DNA from 4 places in the Neobacillus sp. plas4 genome. Region 3 is predicted to be linked to each of the others. Evidence: predicted binding sites of a transcription regulator. Region 3 holds the regulator's gene; each other region holds the start of a gene.
What was found. The regulator Rex, encoded in region 3, represses fermentation and respiration genes when NADH is low (regulators of the CRP and FNR family bind a similar motif). The targets are predictions, from matches to a motif close to TTGTGAAATATTTCACAA.

Region 1: the regulator Rex is predicted to act here: its motif matches at 2,650-2,667, upstream of AC2TFD_RS29880 (TIGR04190 family B12-binding domain/radical SAM domain protein).
Region 2: the regulator Rex is predicted to act here: its motif matches at 3,054-3,071, upstream of AC2TFD_RS29800 (cytochrome C).
Region 4: the regulator Rex is predicted to act here: its motif matches at 1,609-1,626, upstream of nirB (nitrite reductase large subunit NirB).

What each region holds. Positions count from the first base shown of each region.
Region 1 covers NZ_CM170152.1:6,001,106-6,005,851, reverse strand. Annotated here, with positions in the region: gene AC2TFD_RS29890 (ABC transporter ATP-binding protein) at 1-47, shown strand, start outside; gene AC2TFD_RS29885 (ABC transporter ATP-binding protein) at 47-754, shown strand; gene AC2TFD_RS29880 (TIGR04190 family B12-binding domain/radical SAM domain protein) at 800-2,608, opposite strand; gene AC2TFD_RS29875 (proline-rich domain-containing protein) at 2,906-3,577, shown strand; gene ybaK (Cys-tRNA(Pro) deacylase) at 3,674-4,150, shown strand; gene AC2TFD_RS29865 (PRK06851 family protein) at 4,368-4,746, shown strand, end outside.
Region 2 covers NZ_CM170152.1:5,986,404-5,991,149, reverse strand. Annotated here, with positions in the region: gene AC2TFD_RS29810 (hypothetical protein) at 1-482, opposite strand, end outside; gene nosZ (Sec-dependent nitrous-oxide reductase) at 587-2,455, opposite strand; gene AC2TFD_RS29800 (cytochrome C) at 2,472-2,909, opposite strand; gene AC2TFD_RS29795 (Crp/Fnr family transcriptional regulator) at 3,149-3,892, shown strand; gene bshB2 (bacillithiol biosynthesis deacetylase BshB2) at 4,015-4,686, opposite strand; gene AC2TFD_RS29785 (YojF family protein) at 4,706-4,746, opposite strand, start outside.
Region 3 covers NZ_CM170152.1:287,288-292,033, reverse strand. Annotated here, with positions in the region: gene AC2TFD_RS01555 (bactofilin family protein) at 1-601, opposite strand, end outside; gene AC2TFD_RS01550 (YhbD family protein) at 615-1,238, opposite strand; gene AC2TFD_RS01545 (redox-sensing transcriptional repressor Rex) at 1,357-2,010, opposite strand; gene moaC (cyclic pyranopterin monophosphate synthase MoaC) at 2,040-2,537, opposite strand; gene AC2TFD_RS01535 (ABC-F family ATP-binding cassette domain-containing protein) at 2,725-4,644, shown strand; gene AC2TFD_RS01530 (Gmad2 immunoglobulin-like domain-containing protein) at 4,683-4,746, opposite strand, start outside.
Region 4 covers NZ_CM170152.1:469,624-474,369, forward strand. Annotated here, with positions in the region: gene pruA (L-glutamate gamma-semialdehyde dehydrogenase) at 1-1,389, shown strand, start outside; gene nirB (nitrite reductase large subunit NirB) at 1,748-4,162, shown strand; gene nirD (nitrite reductase small subunit NirD) at 4,169-4,489, shown strand; gene cobA (uroporphyrinogen-III C-methyltransferase) at 4,703-4,746, shown strand, end outside.

The DNA.
Region 1 (4,746 bases), 410 kb from region 3:
ATAATCCAAAAGTCATCGAGGCGTATCTTGGGGAGGAGGTTTCGTAATGCTGAAAATCGAAGATATCAATGTCTACTATGGTAATATTCATGCCCTAAAAGGTGTTTCTCTTGAAATCAATGAAGGGGAAATTGTTACCTTGATTGGAGCAAATGGTGCCGGGAAAAGTACATTATTAAAAACGATTTCTGGATTACTTAAGCCTAAAAATGGTTCTATCTTGTTTGAAGGACAGTCAATTTCAGGCAAGGTAGCTCAAGCGATTGTAAAACAAGGTCTTTCCCATGTCCCTGAGGGGCGCCGTGTGTTTGCCAATATGTCTGTAGAAGAGAACCTTGAGTTAGGGGCTTATTTACGTAAAGATAAACAGGGAATTAAGGAGGACTTCGAAAAGGTCTATAACCTGTTCCCAAGGCTGTTAGAGCGGCGTAAGCAGCTGTCTGGTACGTTGTCAGGCGGAGAGCAGCAAATGCTTGCCATGGGGCGCGCGTTAATGGCACGGCCGAAGCTCTTGCTATTGGATGAGCCTTCTATGGGCCTTGCTCCCCTTTTAGTAAAAACAATTTTTAGGATTATTGAAGAAATCAATCAGACAGGCACGACGATTCTGCTGGTAGAACAAAACGCAAACATGGCGTTATCGATTGCGGACCGTGCCTATGTGATTGAAACAGGAAAAATCGTCCTATCCGGTTCTTCCAGCGAGTTAAATCAAAGCGATCAGATAAGAATGGCGTACCTTGGCGGACATTAATAGCGGTAAAAAGACGTGTGAGGCCGACCTCACACGTCTTCTATGTTATATTTTTGCTTTCTCTCGTTGTGTTTCTAATTTAAATTGATGACGAAGTTTTGGCTGAAGTGCATGTTTGACCTTTCGTACATACTCTTCATACAGTTGTTCTAAACCAACTAATGCCAGCGAGAAGAAGTTTGCATAATTCTTTTGTACTTCCCACTTTAATTCGTTCTTTCCGCAAATACTGTATTTATTTAATTCTTCTATTTCTTTTTGGAGTTTTGATAATTCCACTTGCTGCTCAGCTTCTGGTAGAGATAGAACATAATCAATTTTCTCAATGTAGTTTTGCGATTTTGCGATTTTCCCCTCAATTTCTTCGTAGCCAGCTTGATCTATCAGACCGTACTTTAATTTAAATTCGTTTAACTTTTGAGCAGAATCATACGTTGATTTTACAATATCATCACGGGTCATTTGTGTCGTCTCATAGCTGAGCATATGCTTCCACGATGGCTGGGTGATCGCCTTGCGGTGGTCCTCAAGCGTATGACAGAACTTCTTAAAGCCGTGCAGTTCAGGATTTTCAAACGCAGGGCTTGCAGGATCAAGGAATGGTGCGAGCGGCGCTACAAAGTAGAAAAGTCTAGGGTCCTGATTGCAGGCAAGATGGATTTCTTCACAGAAATCAATGTTTTCTAGCGCGCTTTGGTATGTCTGGCTGGGAATACCTGTCATGAAGAATAAATCGATTTTCTTTGCACCATGCTTTAAAGCGAAAGTAAGTGTTTCGATTACTTTAGGATTTGTACAATTAAACTTCCCGTTATAGCGTCTGATTTTTTCATCATGGGTTTCAAGGGTAATTTCAATACTGTATTTTGGACAGCTTTCATTCATCATCTTGAAGAATTCTTCCCCTGCATATTGGAATAATTCAAAGACGATTTCATTTTTAAGATTAAGTTCTTTAAGACGGCTGAAAAACTCCTTTACATACTCCCGGCCTCCCTGGCGAAGGTCATGGAGGATAAAGATGGGTGCGCGGCTGAAACGGGAAATAAATTGGATGTCTTCGATTAGCTTTTCAGGTGATCGTAACGCAAGTGAACTTCTGCCGCAGTTTTGATCGTAGGCATCTTTTGAGCCGCCGCAGATGAGACAGTTTTGCGAACAGCCTCTTGCTGTAAGCAGCGCTGTATTCGGATATTGCAGCCAGCCATTGTATGGCAGCGGGTCTAGGAAATTTCGATATTTAAACACAGAGCGGATGGTATAGCGATAGCCCGGTACATCAATATCATCTAAATCCTTTGGTACATAGGTGAGAGGATTATAGCCAATTTCAGTTCCTTTTTTCCAGGTTAAGTTAGGAATGTCAGCATAGTGAGTATTTCCGAGCTCTAATTTATTCATTAACAGTAGTGTTAACTTCTCAGTTGAGTCACCACGTAAAACGAAATCAATAAATGGATATTCAATTAACTCTTTATGATAATAGGTAGCGGATAAACCTCCAAATAAAACCGGTGTATCTGGGTGGAGCTTTTTTACGATTTTTGCTAGTTCAATACTGCCATGAGCATGTGGCAGCCAGTGCAGGTCGATTCCAAACATACGAGCTTTGATTTTCTTAAGCTTCTTTTCGACATCAAATTTTTCACTCATCAACATCCTGTTTGCAATGTTGATAATTTTTACCCGCAGTCCAAATCGTTCTAAATAGTCAGCAATACTGGTTAAGCCGATTGGATACATTTCAAATACTGGTGAAGAAGGTACAACATCGCTAATGGGGCCTGCCAGCAGGGGATTTTTTCTAAAGTCATAAACACTCGGCGCGTGTAAAAGGACTAAATCATATTTCATATAAGCCACCCTTTTCATTTTTCTAAAATTTATAGTAGTTATTGTGAATGTTTTCACATATATTCTTGGATTTAATTGTGTCTGAGCAGAGCGATAAACGGGATAAATGTTTATCGTATACACTTCTGTAAGTATTTTCTAACTACTTTTATTTTACTATAATGATGGTTTGATAGAGTGACAAACGGGTGACAACAATGTGGAGATTCCGTGGAATTCGTAATGGCACCCTTACTTTAACCCAATGATATTTCCAGCATAAAGTATAGGGAAATAGATTAAAGGAGGAATATGTCCGTGAATGAATATGGTTATCCCGAATATTACGGAATGTCATCGATTCAAGAACAGAGTCAGCTGCCTCGATTTGGCGGAGGGCAGCAAGGGATGCCGCCGTTTGGCGGAGGGCAGCAAGGAATGCCGCCGTTTGGCGGGGGGCAGCAAGGAATGCCGCCGTTTGGCGGAGGGCAGCAAGGGATGCCGCCGTTTGGCGGAGGGCAGCAAGGGATGCCGCCGTTTGGCGGAGGGCAGCAAGGAATGCCGCCGTTTGGCGGAGGGCAGCAAGGGATGCCGCCGTTTGGCGGAGGGCAGCAAGGAATGCCGCCGTTTGGCGGAGGGCAGCAAGGGATGCCGCCATTTGGCGGGGGGCAGCAAGGAATGCCGCCATTTGGCGGGGAACAACAAGGGACGGCGCCGTTTGGCGGTGGCCAGCAGCAAGGCGGGGCACCCTCTACACCACCACCTTCGTACACGCCGCAAGAACAAGCCTCTGCATTCGCTGTTGATCCAGGAGCGATTAGAGGCTGCCTTTACCGCTTTACCTATGTTTGGCTAAATAGTGGCAGCAGTTTCTGGTTCTACCCAACGTATGTTGGAAGAGACTCAGTGGCTGGATATCGCTGGAGAAATTTCCGCTGGGTATATTATGGAACAGACTTAAGGAGAATTCGCTCATTTAGATGCTCGTGAATTTTAATACGCGGGTTTGAACCAAATGGTTCAGCCCGGTTTTTTCGTACAAAAAAATTGATATAATTATTGTAAAAATAATAAAGGATGAGGATTATGGCCAAGGTGAAGACAAATGCCATCCGGATACTTGACGCAAAAAAGATAGCCTATGAGGTGCTTACATACGATAATCAAGATGGGAAAATAGATGGTGTTTCTGTTGCCGCAAAGATTGGCAGAGATCCCCGTGAAGTCTATAAGACGCTTGTCGCGCAAGGAACCAGTAAAAGTATCTATGTTTATGTGATACCAGTAGAGGCGGAATTAGACCTAAAGAAGGCTGCAAAGGCAGCTGGTGAAAAGAACGTGGAGATGATTCCTGTTAAGGATATTTTGAAATGGACAGGCTACATCCGCGGCGGCTGCTCACCGATTGGGATGAAGAAGGAATATAAGACGTTTTTAGATAAAAGCTGTCTGGAACTCGAGCATATGGTTGTCAGTGCTGGGAAAATAGGTGTTCAAATTGTAATCGAGCCCAAATGGTTAGCGAATCTGACAAAGGCAGAAAGTGCTGATATTAGAAAATAAAGTAATAGGCATTCACCTATAAACTCAGAATGCATAAGATAGAGTGAAATGAAAAGCGGAAGTGCATTGAACAGGGAAAAAGGCAGTTCATTTTTCCCCTAGGAAAAAAGGCAGTTCATTTTTTCCCTAGGAAAAAAGGCAGTTCATTTTTTCCCTCTAGGCGCTGCAAGCTGGACAAATGAACTTTGCTTTTGTCACGAAAAGGAGAGTGGGTAGAGTGGCAGGAAAGATACTAAATTATTTTGCGGGCGGTAATACAGCTAGGGGATTCCATAGCCTATATGATTCAAACCTCCAAGGACTTGAACGGGTTTATATTCTAAAAGGTGGTCCCGGTACAGGCAAATCCTCGCTGATGAAAAGGATTGGTAATGAATGGGTCGAAAAAGGATATGATATCGAGTTCTTACATTGCTCGTCAGATAACAACTCGATTGATGGAGTAATCATTCGCGCTTTAAAAGTAGGGATTGTGGATGGAACTGCTCCGCATGTTATAGAACCAAAAACCCCTGGTGCTGTAGAACAATATATTAATCTAGGTGAGGCATGGGATGCGAAGGCACTTGCTGTTGAGAAGAAAAACATACAACGTT
Region 2 (4,746 bases), 420 kb from region 3:
TCAGTAACAAAGTTGGCAACTGTATTATGACCTAAAATCGGCGGTACAAATGGGTCGATTTTGATAGGAGCCATTGGATCTAAATTGGTCCCGAACTTTTTAAGGGCCCGGCTGAGGTCATACACTCCGAGAATACCGAGAATCCCAAATAGACCAATAACACTATAAAGTATTACCTTTTTTCGAAGGATAGCGGTTATAAGCGTAATAACGGCTAAACCAATCATAATATAGATAAGATAGTTCAATTCAGGGAAATTCTCTTCACTGAAGTTTTCCATGCCAATATAGTGATTCAATCCGTTTACAATATCAATTTCACCTTCAAGCTTGTTTGGAAAAACAATAATATTTAAACCTTCCGGGTATTGAGGAGCATAGAAGACCATTTTCCAATAAGGAAAAAAAACAGAAGCAACAATTAAGACCGCTGCCAGCGCAATCAGTAAGGAAGAAAGTAGCGATAATTTTTTGCCTTTCATGTAAAACAAGTCCTTTCTAAACGGAGAAGGGTACCAATTGAATCAATTGATACCCATCAACGTTTTTGTCTAGCTGCAGCACCAAGGTGCTGCAGCTTTTCGGATTAATTCTTAGGCTTTACAAGGAAGTAGCCGGTCATTTCTTGGTGTAATGCAGAACAGAAGTTAGTACAATAAAGCGGGAATGTACCTGCTTTATCCGCAGTAAATTCTATTGTGTTTGTTTGGCCAGGCTGAACTTCGATGTTCAGGTTATAGCTGTTGATGGCAAATCCATGGGTAATATCCTCATCAAAATCCGTATTCGTTAAGTGGATAAAGACCTTATCTCCTTGATTGACTTCAATCACATCAGGACGTTTTGCTTTCGCGTCAAAGATAAATTTCGAACGCATGGCGATGCCATAGACATGAATTTCGTTTCCATTACGTTCAATTCTCGCCTGATCCTGCTTATAAGTTGCAAGCTTATTACTTTCATCCTTCGGGTATACTTCAATCGTTTTAATCTTATCGGCTTTAATAATTTGAGCGTAGTGCGGCTCTGGGTTAACTGGTGAAGATTGAATCACCTTCATTTTGCCGCTAATATCAATCAATTGCATAGACTCAGGATGTGATGGTCCAACTGATAAATAGCTGTCTTTTGCAATTTTGTTCAAGGCAATCAGCCATTTTCCATCAGGTGAAACTGTATCACCTTCAGCGGCTACAGAATGTCCTGGTGAATATTGAACAGGTACACGATCTAATGTTTCACCTGTTTTTGGGTCCCATTTTACGATTTCTGAAGAAATGAACATGGTTGTGTAAGCCATGCCTTTATCATCAAATTGAGTGTGAAGCGGTCCTAACGCGTTTTCAGGGTTTACTTCTTTTTCCATAACAGATTCATATTTTAAGATTGGAATACCGTTACGTTCGCCAGAGAAATCTTGGTTTTTAACAGCTTCAAATGCTTTTTCAAAAGAGAATACTGTCATCGAAGGTGCAAGTTTACCAGAAGCAATAAAATGTTTTCCATCAGGTGTTACGTCTACGCCGTGCGGTGATTTCGCAACCGGTACAAGGTAAATGCCACCTTTATGCTTTTCAGGGAAAATCATTTTTTGTCCAGTTACTTCATCGTATTGCCCGTCTGCGACCATTTTCTCAAGCTCTTTCCAGTTAAAAAGAACAATATAGTCACGGTCAGCTTGTGAAGCGTTAATTTCTAGATTCGTTGTTGCTTCTTCTGTGTTGTAAGTAGTCATAACTGCCCAATCCGCAGAGCCTTTCTTACCAGCGTCTGATAAGTCGTATGACCATGGCGGCAGAGCCACTTGGTAAGCGATATTCAGTTTGTCCTTGTCTTGATCAAACGTTACGGCTGACATGACACCGCGGTACTGCTCGCTGTAATCGTCTAAAGACTTGTATTCAGAGCCGATTGGAACGGCAAAACGTGTCGGCAGGAACATGTACTCAGTATTTTGCGTAACGAACGCCGCACAGTGCGGGCCGCTTGTGTTCGGAACATTAATGATGTCTTTTACCGTGAACGTTTCTAAATCCATGGCGGCTGCACGGCTGTTTCCTACGTCCGTTGCAAACATATACTTACCGTCATAATCACCATTTGTTTCGGAGAATGCCGGGTGATGAAGGTCTCCCCACGTATAGTCACCCATCAATTTTTTTGTGTGCTCGTCAAATCCATATCCTGTTGCAGAGTCTGGTGAGAAAACCGGTACTGTTCGAATATGCCGCATGGATGGAACACCATAGATAAACATCTGACCAGAGTGTCCGCCTGATGCGAATAAGTAGTAATCGTCTTTTTCACCGAAAGGAACATAAACCTTCTCAGCGTCACTTTTGTTGCTGCTAGAGGCAACTTGAGTGTTCGTACTCTTTGAAAAATCAGCAAATGTAATCGTTGCTGCTACAAAGCCTGCTAGTAAACCAGAGGCAATTGGAACCCATTTCTTCATTTATTACACCACCTTATTATTTTTCAGATGCCTGCTTCAACATATCCAATATTTGCGTACGTTCATCATCTGTTAATGGGTTACCGCCAATAACAGAGGACATAACCGCAGATGTTGGTTCTTTTAAGAATTCATCAAGTGACTTTCCATGTTTTCCTTCAACCTCTGTAAAAGCTTTTGAAAGGTCTGGACCCGTTGCCCCGCCTTCTAATCCAAGTTTATCAACAGCGTGACAGCCTAGGCAGCCTTTACTATTAAGGATATTGGCTTCATCGACTGCAACCGTTTCTGGTTCTTTCTTTTGGTCATCCGTTGTGGCCGGTTCTTCCGTTGCTTCTGTCTGCGCGACCTGGGGCTGTTTATCGGAATCTCCCAAGACAACACCAAACACCAGGTAACCAAGACCAAAACCAATAATAATACTAGCGACAAAGCTGATAATCGCCTTATTCATACTTCCCCCTCCTTCTGTCTATTCAACAACTTCATCCTAATAAGAATTCAAGCTTTAAAATGTGATGTACCGCACATCTTTTTGCTCAACTTTGAACGTTTTGTGAAGGGGCTTGAAGTGACAAGGGTTTAAAAAATGAACGTTTTGTGAAGATAATCACTTCGAGATGTGAAAATAGTAACTACAATAAAGATACATATATGTCCAATCACAGCAATTTAAATGAAGGGAGGAGCAAAATGAGACCTGTACATGCTTTACAAGAACAGACGTCAGGTAGAGTAAAGGAGTTTAAAATGGAAGATTTTTTGCGGAAAATTGTCATTTTTAAGGATCTATCCGCAAACTCCATTCATCTTGTAGCAAATCGGATTCAAACGTTAAATGTTAAAAAAGGAATACAAGTGATTTGTGAAGATGAAGCGGCCAAAGGGGTATTTTTTATTCATTCCGGGGCGGTCAAGCTGACAAAGCAAGATGAAAGTGGAAATGAAATCATTGTTTGTATGAAACAAAAGGGGGATGTTTTTGCGGAGGCTTGTCTTTTTTCTAAAACCTCTGAGCTCTATCCAGCAACCGCCACCATGCTCGAAGATGGCCAGCTTTTCTATTTAGATAAAGGAGAACTAGAAAAGGGGCTTCATGAATACCCTGAGCTTGCTGTCCAAATGATCCAATACATGAGTGATTCGCTGCGTGAAATGACCTCAACCTTACGGGACGTGGCTTTATTAGATGTCTATGCGAAGACAATAAAGACGCTGGAGCGGTTAGGAAATAAATTTAATACCAGCTCTACGAGATGGAACATTGAGATTCCTTTGACTATACAGGAGTTTGCGACAGTAGTAGGCACGACACGCGAAAGCGTAAGCCGCATCTTTTCGAAGTTAAAAAAAGAAGAAATCATCGAAATGAAATCAAGGAAAATTATCATCCTGGATATGTGTAAACTATGTGCACTGATGAAAACAGCCTATTAAAAAACCCCTTCGTCTATGTTTTTGGCGAAGGGGTTTGATTTATAGGGGGCTCTGAAGGACAAAACTCGATGAAACCGCAGGGGATTTGTCCTTCATCAAGGCCCTTTATGAAAAAGGCAAATTTATTTATCAAATTTATACGTCCAAAACCGTTCATTATTAATCCACACCATCATTTGTGGATCTTGGTTTTTCAATTTTTCGGTTACGTCGCCAAACATTTGCTCCGTCTGGGAACGGTGAGCACGAATCGCAGCGAGCTTTTTGTCGGCAACGGCACTAATATCATAGACGATGTCCGCCTCGCCAAGCTCCTCCACACAATTATTGGAAAAAGCAACACAGTGCAATTTCGGCCTTGCGGCTGCAGGCATTTTCTCCACTGCCCTAACGACCGCGCTGCCTGTGGCATCGTGGTCAGGGTGAACAGAATAGCCAGGATAGAATGTGATAATCAGCGATGGATTTACATCATTAATGAGTGACAACATAGCGTCTGCCAGTTTTTCATCATCCTCAAATTCAACGGTTTTATCACGGTAACCAAGCATTCGTAAATCCTGAATACCTAAAGCCGCAGCAGCTGCTTTAAGCTCTTCTTTTCTAATTTTTGGGAGATTTTCTCGATTAGTAAAAGGGGGATTCCCCATATTGCGCCCCATCTCGCCTAGTGTTAAACAAGCATAGGTAACAGGCGTACCATTTTGAATATGTGTGGCGATGGTTCCAGATACTCCAAAAGCTTCATCATCTGGATGTGGAAAGATGACTAATACATGACGTTCTTTTTCCATATAAGGCTCCTCCTTTCCTCTACTCAAATGGGGTAGGGCTGATTTCAAGGGCAACTGCGA
Region 3 (4,746 bases):
CAGCAGCCTTCGTATTTTCGATTTCAATCCTATCGCCTTCAATTAATTCTGTTTCTAGTTGGGTTGGAATGAACGCTTTTAATAAACAAAAAAATGGCGATTTTTGTCTAATAAGAATCGTTTGACCGCCAATCTCTTTTGCTCTGCACTCAGCAAAAATCGTGATGTCGATCAGATCAGCATTTAACAAACCGCCTATTGTAAATTGTGATTCTGCCTTAAAGGTTTCCGCTTCACAATCTTCTCCCACCGTCATTCTACCTTTTATTTTTATCTCATCACATTTGATTTTTCCGCCAACAGAAGCTTTCCCTGATACCTTTAAATTTTTTACAGCCACATGATTTTTAACCTTTGCAGTGCCATCAATCGAAAGGAATTCTCCTTCTATTGATCCGTTTATTTTCCCATTCCCGCTAATCTTTGCTGTAGCGGCTGCCACATTCCCATTTACTGTCCCTAATCCACTGCATTCAAACTGGGTACATTCTACATCAGTATTAATCGTTCCTTTACCATTTAAGGTAACACGTTCAAATTGTCCCCCATTAGATGACCCAAGCCCATTGATGATGAGGTCTCCTCGTTTTTTCGTTTCCATCGTTCATTCCCCTTTATACGAATCTCGCTTTGATTTCTTCCATACATGCATTTATTGAAATATGTGAAACCAGTTTCGTTCCTGAATCAAAATGGTATCCTTCCGTATTCATTAGCAATAGGCATTGTGTAACCCCTAATTTTCTCGTCATCACCAAGTCCGTTCTTTTTTGCTTGATTTGATCCCTGTTTTCAATCAATACCTGCAAGAGCATTTTCCCTTCATCCAAATTAATTTCTCCTGACTGCAGCAGCTTTTCTAAAATAAATACTTCCAGGATCCTTGAAAAATGAAACGAAAGATTTCCCTTTTCATTTTCCAGATAGAAATCCATTACTGGACGAGAAACAATGTTACGTCTCACTAATTCATCTGCTTCAAGTTTTATATCGCTTACATTTGGGGAAAACATATCTGCCAATTCATCTAAGGATAGATTTTCTTTCATCGTTTGAATTTTATCAATTCTCTCTAAAATCTTTTGTTTAGGAAAAAAGGTCTCCTGTCCGGTAAACGTTGATTTGCGAATAAACCAATCTTCTGGTATTAAGTCTTTTCTTTTCCATCTATATAATTGTCCATAAGAGATTCCGGTCAAGTCTAATAAATCTTTTTTTGAAATTAACTCCTCATTCATCTTTATAACCCCTTTCCAAATACAGTGTAACATAACACTGTTACGCTAGTAAAGTTCACACTCTCTATTTCTTATCGACAAAAAAAGACCTTTTCGGCTGCTGAAAAGGTCTTTACTCTTATTCTTCTGTATCATCAGTTGGATAGTGCTTTAGGAAATAGATTAGAGATTGCAGTTCAACTGCTAAGTCTATATGGTGCACGCGAATAGATGGAGGTACATTTAATCTTGCAGGTGTAAAATTTAATATCGCCTTTATATTTGAATTTACCAGGCGGTCGGTAATCATCTGCGCCACAGGTGCTGGCACTGTTAGAATGGCTACATGAATATCATCATTCTTTAAGTACTCTTCTAAATCATCCATCGGATAGATGGGAACATCCCGGATAGTTGTTCCCATCTTGTTTGGATCGACATCAAAGGCACATTCAATTCTTGTATTATTATTTTTTAAAAAGTTATAATTTAAAAATGCTGTACCGAGATTACCAACACCTATTAGAGCTACTTTTGTTAATTCATCTTGGTCCAGCGTTTTCCGGAAAAATGTTAATAAATAATTGACATTATAGCCATATCCCTTTTTCCCTAAGGCACCAAAGTAGGAAAAGTCTCTGCGAATGGTTGCCGAATCTACCTTTACTGCCTCACTTAGTTCTGCTGACGATACCCTCTGTTTACCGGAGGAATGTAGATTCTTTAAGAATCGATAATATAAGGGCAGCCGCTTTGCTGTCGCTTGTGGTATTTTCATTGTTTCATTACTCATATTCTCCCACCCCCTATAGTTAATAATTGTTACCTTACTGATTCCGTTCTATGGAAATCTCCGTTTTTCCCTCCGGTTTTTTCAACCAAATAGGTCTTTCCAATTACCATACCTTTATCCACTGCCTTACACATATCATAAACGGTTAAAGCACATGTGGAAGCAGCTGTTAACGCTTCCATTTCCACACCTGTATTTCCTTTTGTTTTGACAGAAGCTGCAATATTTAATGTAAAAGCCATATCATGTTCCTTTTTCCATGAGAAAGATATATTTACCCCCGTCAAAGGAATAGGATGGCACATCGGGATGATATCCCACGTCTTTTTTGCTGCCATTACCGCAGCAACTTGAGCTACTGCAAGAACATCGCCTTTTTTCATTTCATTATTGGTTATTTTTTCGTAAATTTCTTTACTAACAGTAATGCTGGAATGAGCAAGTGCCGTACGAGTGGTTTCTGGCTTATCGCTAATATCCACCATCTTCGCTCTTCCTTCTTCGTTAAAATGAGTAAATTCAGACATAAACAGTATCCTCCCACCAAAAATCATACTATATTTTTCACAATTTGTCTGTGAAACTTTGAACTCATGATAAAAAATTACATGATTTTATGTTTGATTATCCCCTTACTTTCCCCAACAACAAGGCAGTTTATTGCCGACAATCCCCGAATGAGGTACACTTATTAGAGTAATTGAGGTGAAAACAATGATATTATTACAGGTTAATCAATTAGCAAAATACTATGGTGCAGACCTTATTTTATCGAATATAAAACTAGAATTACAAACCCGTGATCGTGTGGCACTTGTGGGACGAAACGGTGCTGGTAAATCGACATTATTGAAAATCATTGCCGGGCATTTATCCCATGATGGCGGGGAGATTATTAAGCCAAAGGGTGTAAGTATTGGTTATTTAGCTCAGAATACCGGTTTAGAATCACATTTATCAATTTGGGATGAAATGCTGTCCGTATTTGAATCATTAAGACGTATGGAAGCCGCCATCAGGCAACTAGAGGTGCAGATGTCAGACCCTGCTGCTATCGAGAATACAAGCAGCTATGAGCGCATTCTAAAAGAATATGACGAGCTGCAAGTGAAATTCAAGGAACAAGGCGGCTATCAATATGAAGCAGATATTCGCTCCATCTTACATGGATTAAATTTTCACGATAGCTCATTAATGATTTCCAGCCTAAGCGGCGGGCAAAAGACGCGTTTAGCGTTAGGAAAACTGCTTTTATCAAAGCCTGATATTTTAATCCTGGATGAACCGACAAACCACCTTGATATTGATACGCTTACTTGGCTGGAACAATATCTTCAAGGGTATGACGGAGCCATCTTAATCGTTTCACATGACCGTTATTTCTTAGACAAAGTAGTAACGCAGGTTTATGAAATTTCGCGTAAACAAATTCAAAAATTTATCGGGAACTATAGTGCGTATCTCGATCAAAAAGCAGCCAGTTACGAACGTGATTTGAAGTTATACGAGAAACAGCAACAAGAGGTAGCCAACCTTCAAGATTTTATCCAGCGCAATCTAGCCCGTGCCTCCACGACGAAACGAGCACAAAGCCGGCGCAAAAAGCTTGAGAAAATGGATCTGATGGATCGCCCATTAGGGGATGAGAAATCTGCAACCTTCTCTTTTGAAATTGAGAAACAGACCGGAAATGATGTTCTAACAGTGGATTCCCTTGCGGTTGGTTATGATGGACAAAAGGTATCTGAGAATATTTCCATGCGGGCTTACCGTGGTGAAAGTATTGCTTTAGTAGGTCCAAACGGAGTTGGGAAGTCTACTCTTCTAAAAACCATTATCAAAAAACTCCCTGCTCTTTCCGGGAAGGTTCTATATGGTGCAAATTTAGCCATTGGCTACTATGACCAGGAGCAAGCTGAATTGACCTCAAATAAGCGCGTTCTCAACGAGCTTTGGGATGAATGGGCGTTAATTAGTGAAAAGGAAATACGTACTGTCTTAGGCAACTTCCTCTTTTCGGGTGATGATGTATTAAAAATTGTCTCCACCCTGAGCGGTGGTGAAAAAGCAAGGCTAGCCCTCGCCAAACTAATGCTTGAGAAAGCAAATGTCCTGATATTGGACGAGCCAACCAACCATTTGGACCTAGACAGTAAGGAAGTTCTTGAAAATGCCTTAGTCGACTACCCCGGAACGATTATTTTTGTATCACATGATCGTTACTTCATTAACCGAATTGCAACTAAGGTAGTGGAGCTTAGCGCCCATGGCAGTACTGAATATCTCGGGGATTATGACTATTATGTGGAAAAAAAGCTTGAGCAGGAAGAGCTAAAGGCTTTAGAAGCTGCAAGTGTGAATAAAAGGCAGACACAAATGGAAGTACTAGAGAAAAATAACTATCATCAGGATAAAGAAACCAAAAAGCTCGAGCGGCAGCGGAAAAGAAAATTAGAAGAAATAGAAATTCGTATAGAAGAACTGGAAACACTCATTCAAGATTTCGAGGAAAAGTTATGTGAACCAGAAGTATTCCAGGACCATGAGAAGGTCTTGGAAATTAACTTGAAAAATGAAAAAGCAAAAGCTGAACTCGAACAGTTAATGGATGAATGGGCCGAACTGGCGGAATAATAAAAAAGGGGCTTGATGATTATGTCCAAGCCCCTTTACTATTTAATAGGAATCGTTAGAATGTTTGTTTTTGATCCATCTTTAGCTGAATAAACGAAAAGC
Region 4 (4,746 bases), 180 kb from region 3:
TCCTATAATCCATCCAATAAAGAAGAAGTAATTGGTACTGTTTCAAAAGCAAGACGTGACCTTGCAGAAAAGGCAATGCAGGCTGCGGTTGAAACGTTTAAAACTTGGAGAAAAGTAAAGCCTGAAGTTCGAGCGGATGTATTATTTAAAGCAGCAGCAATCATCCGTCGTCGTAAACATGAGTTTTCTGCTCTTATGACAAAGGAAGCGGGCAAGCCTTGGAAAGAGGCAGACGCAGACACAGCTGAAGGAATTGACTTCTTAGAATATTATGGCCGGCAAATGTTAGCGCTTAAAAATGGCGTACCAGTAAATAGCCGTCCAAACGAATACAATCGATACGACTATATTCCTTTAGGAGTGGGCATTATTATTTCTCCTTGGAATTTCCCTTTTGCTATTATGGCGGGAACAACAGTTGCAGCTATCGTGACAGGGAATACGGTTCTATTAAAACCAGCCTCAACTACACCAGTCATTGCGGCTAAATTTGTGGAAGTAATGGAAGAAGCAGGTCTTCCTAAAGGTGTATTAAACTTCGTTCCAGGCAGCGGTTCAGAGGTTGGCGATTATTTAGTTGATCACAAAGATACACGTTTTATCAGCTTCACAGGTTCACGTGATGTCGGACTTCGTATATTCGAACGTTCTTCAAAAGTAAATCCAGGGCAAATCTGGATGAAGCGTTTGATTGCTGAAATGGGAGGTAAAGATACCATCGTGGTTGACTCAGAAGGTGATCTTGAGCTTGCTGCACAGTCTATTGTTGCAGGTGCATTTGGCTTCTCTGGTCAAAAATGTTCAGCATGCTCTCGTGCAGTCATTGTTGAGGATGTGTATGACACTGTATTGAACCGTGTGGTTGAATTAACTAAAGAACTAACAGTAGGTGACCCAACGGAGCAAGGAACGTTCATGGGCCCAGTTAATGATCATAATGCGTTCAAAAAAATTATGGAGTATGTTGAAATCGGCAAGCAGGAAGGCAGGTTGATGGCTGGCGGTGAAGGAGACAATTCAAAAGGTTACTTCATTCAACCAACCGTTATTGCTGACCTTGCTCCAGATGCTCGTATCATGCAGGAAGAAATCTTTGGTCCAGTGGTTGGTTTCACTAAGGCAAAGAATTTCACGGAAGCGATTGAAATAGCAAACAACACAGAGTACGGCCTAACTGGTGCAGTTATTACAAGAAATCGTGCACACCAAGAGCAAGCGCGAGAAGACTTCCATGTTGGTAACCTATACTTCAACCGTTCATGTACCGGTGCGATTGTTGGGTATCAGCCATTCGGAGGCTTCAATATGTCTGGAACAGACTCCAAAGCTGGAGGACCAGACTACTTATTGCTGCACATGCAGGCAAAAACTACTTCTGAAATGTATTAATGTGATGACCCCTTCTCGTCTGAGGAGGGGTTTTTTTGTATGGAAAACTCAGGGGGTTTTTGGTAAAAATTGTCTGATAATCCAAAACCCATTGAAAATTGTCCAAGACTAGCGGGAAAATGTCCAAAACCCAATAAAAAATATCCAAAACTAGTGAAAAATTGTCCAAACCCCCTTTTCAACAACCAACTTCCATACTTAGAATCATTTTTGACAATTATGTGAAACGGTTCACAAGTAACCATAGAATTGTGACGAACTTCACAATATTTCAGCTCCATGAGGATTACTATGTAAGTATAGAGAAAAACATTATTAACGTAAATTCATAGATAAATCATAGAAGGAGCGATCAAACATGAAAAAACTAGTTATGATCGGGAACGGAATGGCGGGAGTTAGAACCATTGAGGAAATTCTTAAACTAGCACCAAATCATTTTGAAATTACTATTTTTGGACAAGAGCCGCATCCTAACTACAACCGTATAAAATTATCAAATATTCTTCAAGGAGAGGCGAGCTTTGAAGAAATCATTATGAATCCAGTAGACTGGTATAAAGAAAATAATATTCAATTATTCACAGGTGAAGCTGTAACCAAGATCGATGTAGAAGCAAAGAGGGTCGTTTCCGATCGGGGTCGTGAGGTAGAATATGATGAGTTAATTATCGCAACAGGCTCGAATTCTTTTATTCTGCCAATACCGGGGGCAGACAAATTGGGAGTAACCGGGTTTCGGGATATAAAAGATTGTGAAATGATGATCAATTCGGCGCGAGAATATAAAAAGGCAATCGTAATTGGCGGCGGTCTTCTTGGACTTGAAGCTGCAAGAGGATTACTGAACCTAGGGATGAAGGTTGATGTCGTACATCTTATGCCAAGCCTAATGGAAAGACAGCTCGACCCAATCGCTTCAAGCCTGCTAAAAGCAGAGCTCGAATCCCAAGGTATGAACTTTCTAATGGAAAAAGAAACGGTTGAAATCATTGGTGATGAGCGTGTTGCTGGTCTTCGATTCAAAGATGGAACTTTTGCTAGAGCAGATCTTGTAGTTATGGCAATCGGAATTAAGTCAAATACGATTGTGGCGAAGGAAAGCGGAATTTATGTAAACCGTGGAATTGTCGTGAATGACTATATGGAAACGAATGTACCGAATGTCTATGCGGTTGGTGAGTGTGCCGAGCATAGAGAAATTGTTTATGGGCTGGTTGCACCATTATATGAGCAAGGAAAAGTCCTTGCTGAAAAAATTTGTGGGATTGAAACAACTCCATATAAAGGCTCTGTAACGGGAACGCAGCTGAAAGTCGCTGGTGTAGACCTTTACTCTGCAGGTGAGATTTTTGAGGATGGCACCACAAAATCAATCATGGTATATAACGAATATGAAGGTATTTATAAGAGGGTTTTAGTTCGCAATAACATAATTGTTGGGATTGTTCTTTATGGCGACACCAAAGATAGTACAAGACTGTTTCGATTGCTTTCAAAAAAGGAAGACATTACAGGGATTTCTATTTTTGAATCACAATGTTCAGCTGAAGGCAGCAGCGGCGATATCGCCTCAATGCCAAATGATGAATTGGTATGCGGTTGTAATGGTGTGACGAAAGGTGCCATCGTGGAGGCAATTAAAGCCCAAGGTTTAACAACACTTGACCAAGTTAGCCATTGTACCAATGCCGGCAGATCTTGCGGACGATGCAAACCGATGGTGAATGATATTTTAGCCTATACACTAGGTGATCAATTTGATGCCTCAGCGGCACAAAAAACAAGCATTTGCGGCTGTACAACCATTAGCCGTGAAGAGTTGATTGCGGAAATTAAAGAAAAGGGCTTAACAAGTGTGAAAGAAGTGATGAACGTCCTCGAGTGGAATAACGAGGAAGGCTGCACGAAATGCCGTCCTGCGATTAACTACTACCTAGGTATGGTTCATATGGACGCATACAAAGATGACCGTGATTCCCGCCTAGTAAATGAGAAAATGCATGCAAATATCCAAAAGGATGGAACATACTCTGTTGTGCCAAGAATGTATGGCGGTGTTACGACGGCTGCTGATTTGAAAAAAATTGCTGAAGTAGCAGAAAAGTATGAAGTTCCACTTGTAAAATTAACAGGCGGTCAAAGGATTGGTTTGTTCGGGGTTAAAAAAGAAGACCTTCCTAGTATGTGGGAAGAGCTTGATATGCCATCAGGCTATGCTTACGGAAAAACACTCCGGACGGTAAAAACTTGTGTTGGTGCACAATTCTGCCGCTACGGTACGCAGGATTCTATGTCACTAGGCATTGAGCTGGAGAAGAAATTTGAACGTCTTGATACACCGCATAAAGTAAAAATGGGTGTGTCAGCCTGCCCTAGAAACTGTTCAGAAGCTGGAATTAAGGATATTGGCTTTGTTGGAATTGATGGCGGCTGGGAAATTTACGTAGCAGGTAACGGCGGTGTCGACCTCCGCGCAGGTGACCTTTTGGCAACCGTGAAAACAGAAGCTGAGGTTATGGAAATGACCGGTGCCTACCTCCAATATTACCGCGAAACAGCTAATTACCTAGAGCGGACTTCAAAATGGGTTGAACGCGTTGGCCTAGAGCATGTCAAAGAGGTCTTGGCAAATGAAGAAACTAGAAAAGCATTAAATGCGCGTATGGATCAAACCTTAGCGAAGTACATCGAACCTTGGAATGAAGCAATTGAAAGTGATGAAATAAAAGATAAATATTATGCAGTACACACTGTTAAGGCTGGAGAGTGATCATAAATGATTTTAACAAATGCGAAGACTCTAGTAGCAAAATATTCTGACCTTCCAGTAAGGGCTGGTTATTCTGTAAAAATGGATGATTGCGAAATAGCTTTATTTAGAGTCACAAACGGAAAAGTATATGCCATTGAAAATCACAGTCCGCACCCAAAGGGCGGCGTGTTAACAGAAGGATTGGTAAGCGGCGACTATGTTTTTTGCCCAGTCTATGATTGGAAAATTTCCTTAGCAGATGGCAAGGTTCAGGCACCAGATGAAGGTCAAATCGAAACCTATCAGGTGGAAGTAGAAGGCGATAACGTTTATATTATTAGTTAAGACTGTTTTTCGTAAGCCTGTTGTTAAAATCTTAAAGCCGATTTTAACGCGGAAATAGTTATTTTGCGCTATAGAATTTAGTTTTCAGGCTCTTTTTTAATTAAGTTAGTTCTATTTTCTGAGACTCAGTACAATCATTAAATTTTGTTCCAAGAAGCACACAAAGCTCAAAAAAAGAGCCTTATATAAAGAGTTTGGAAGGATGGCTGCAGGATGAAGACAGGGAAGGTATTTTTAGTAGGAGCGGGACCAGGGGA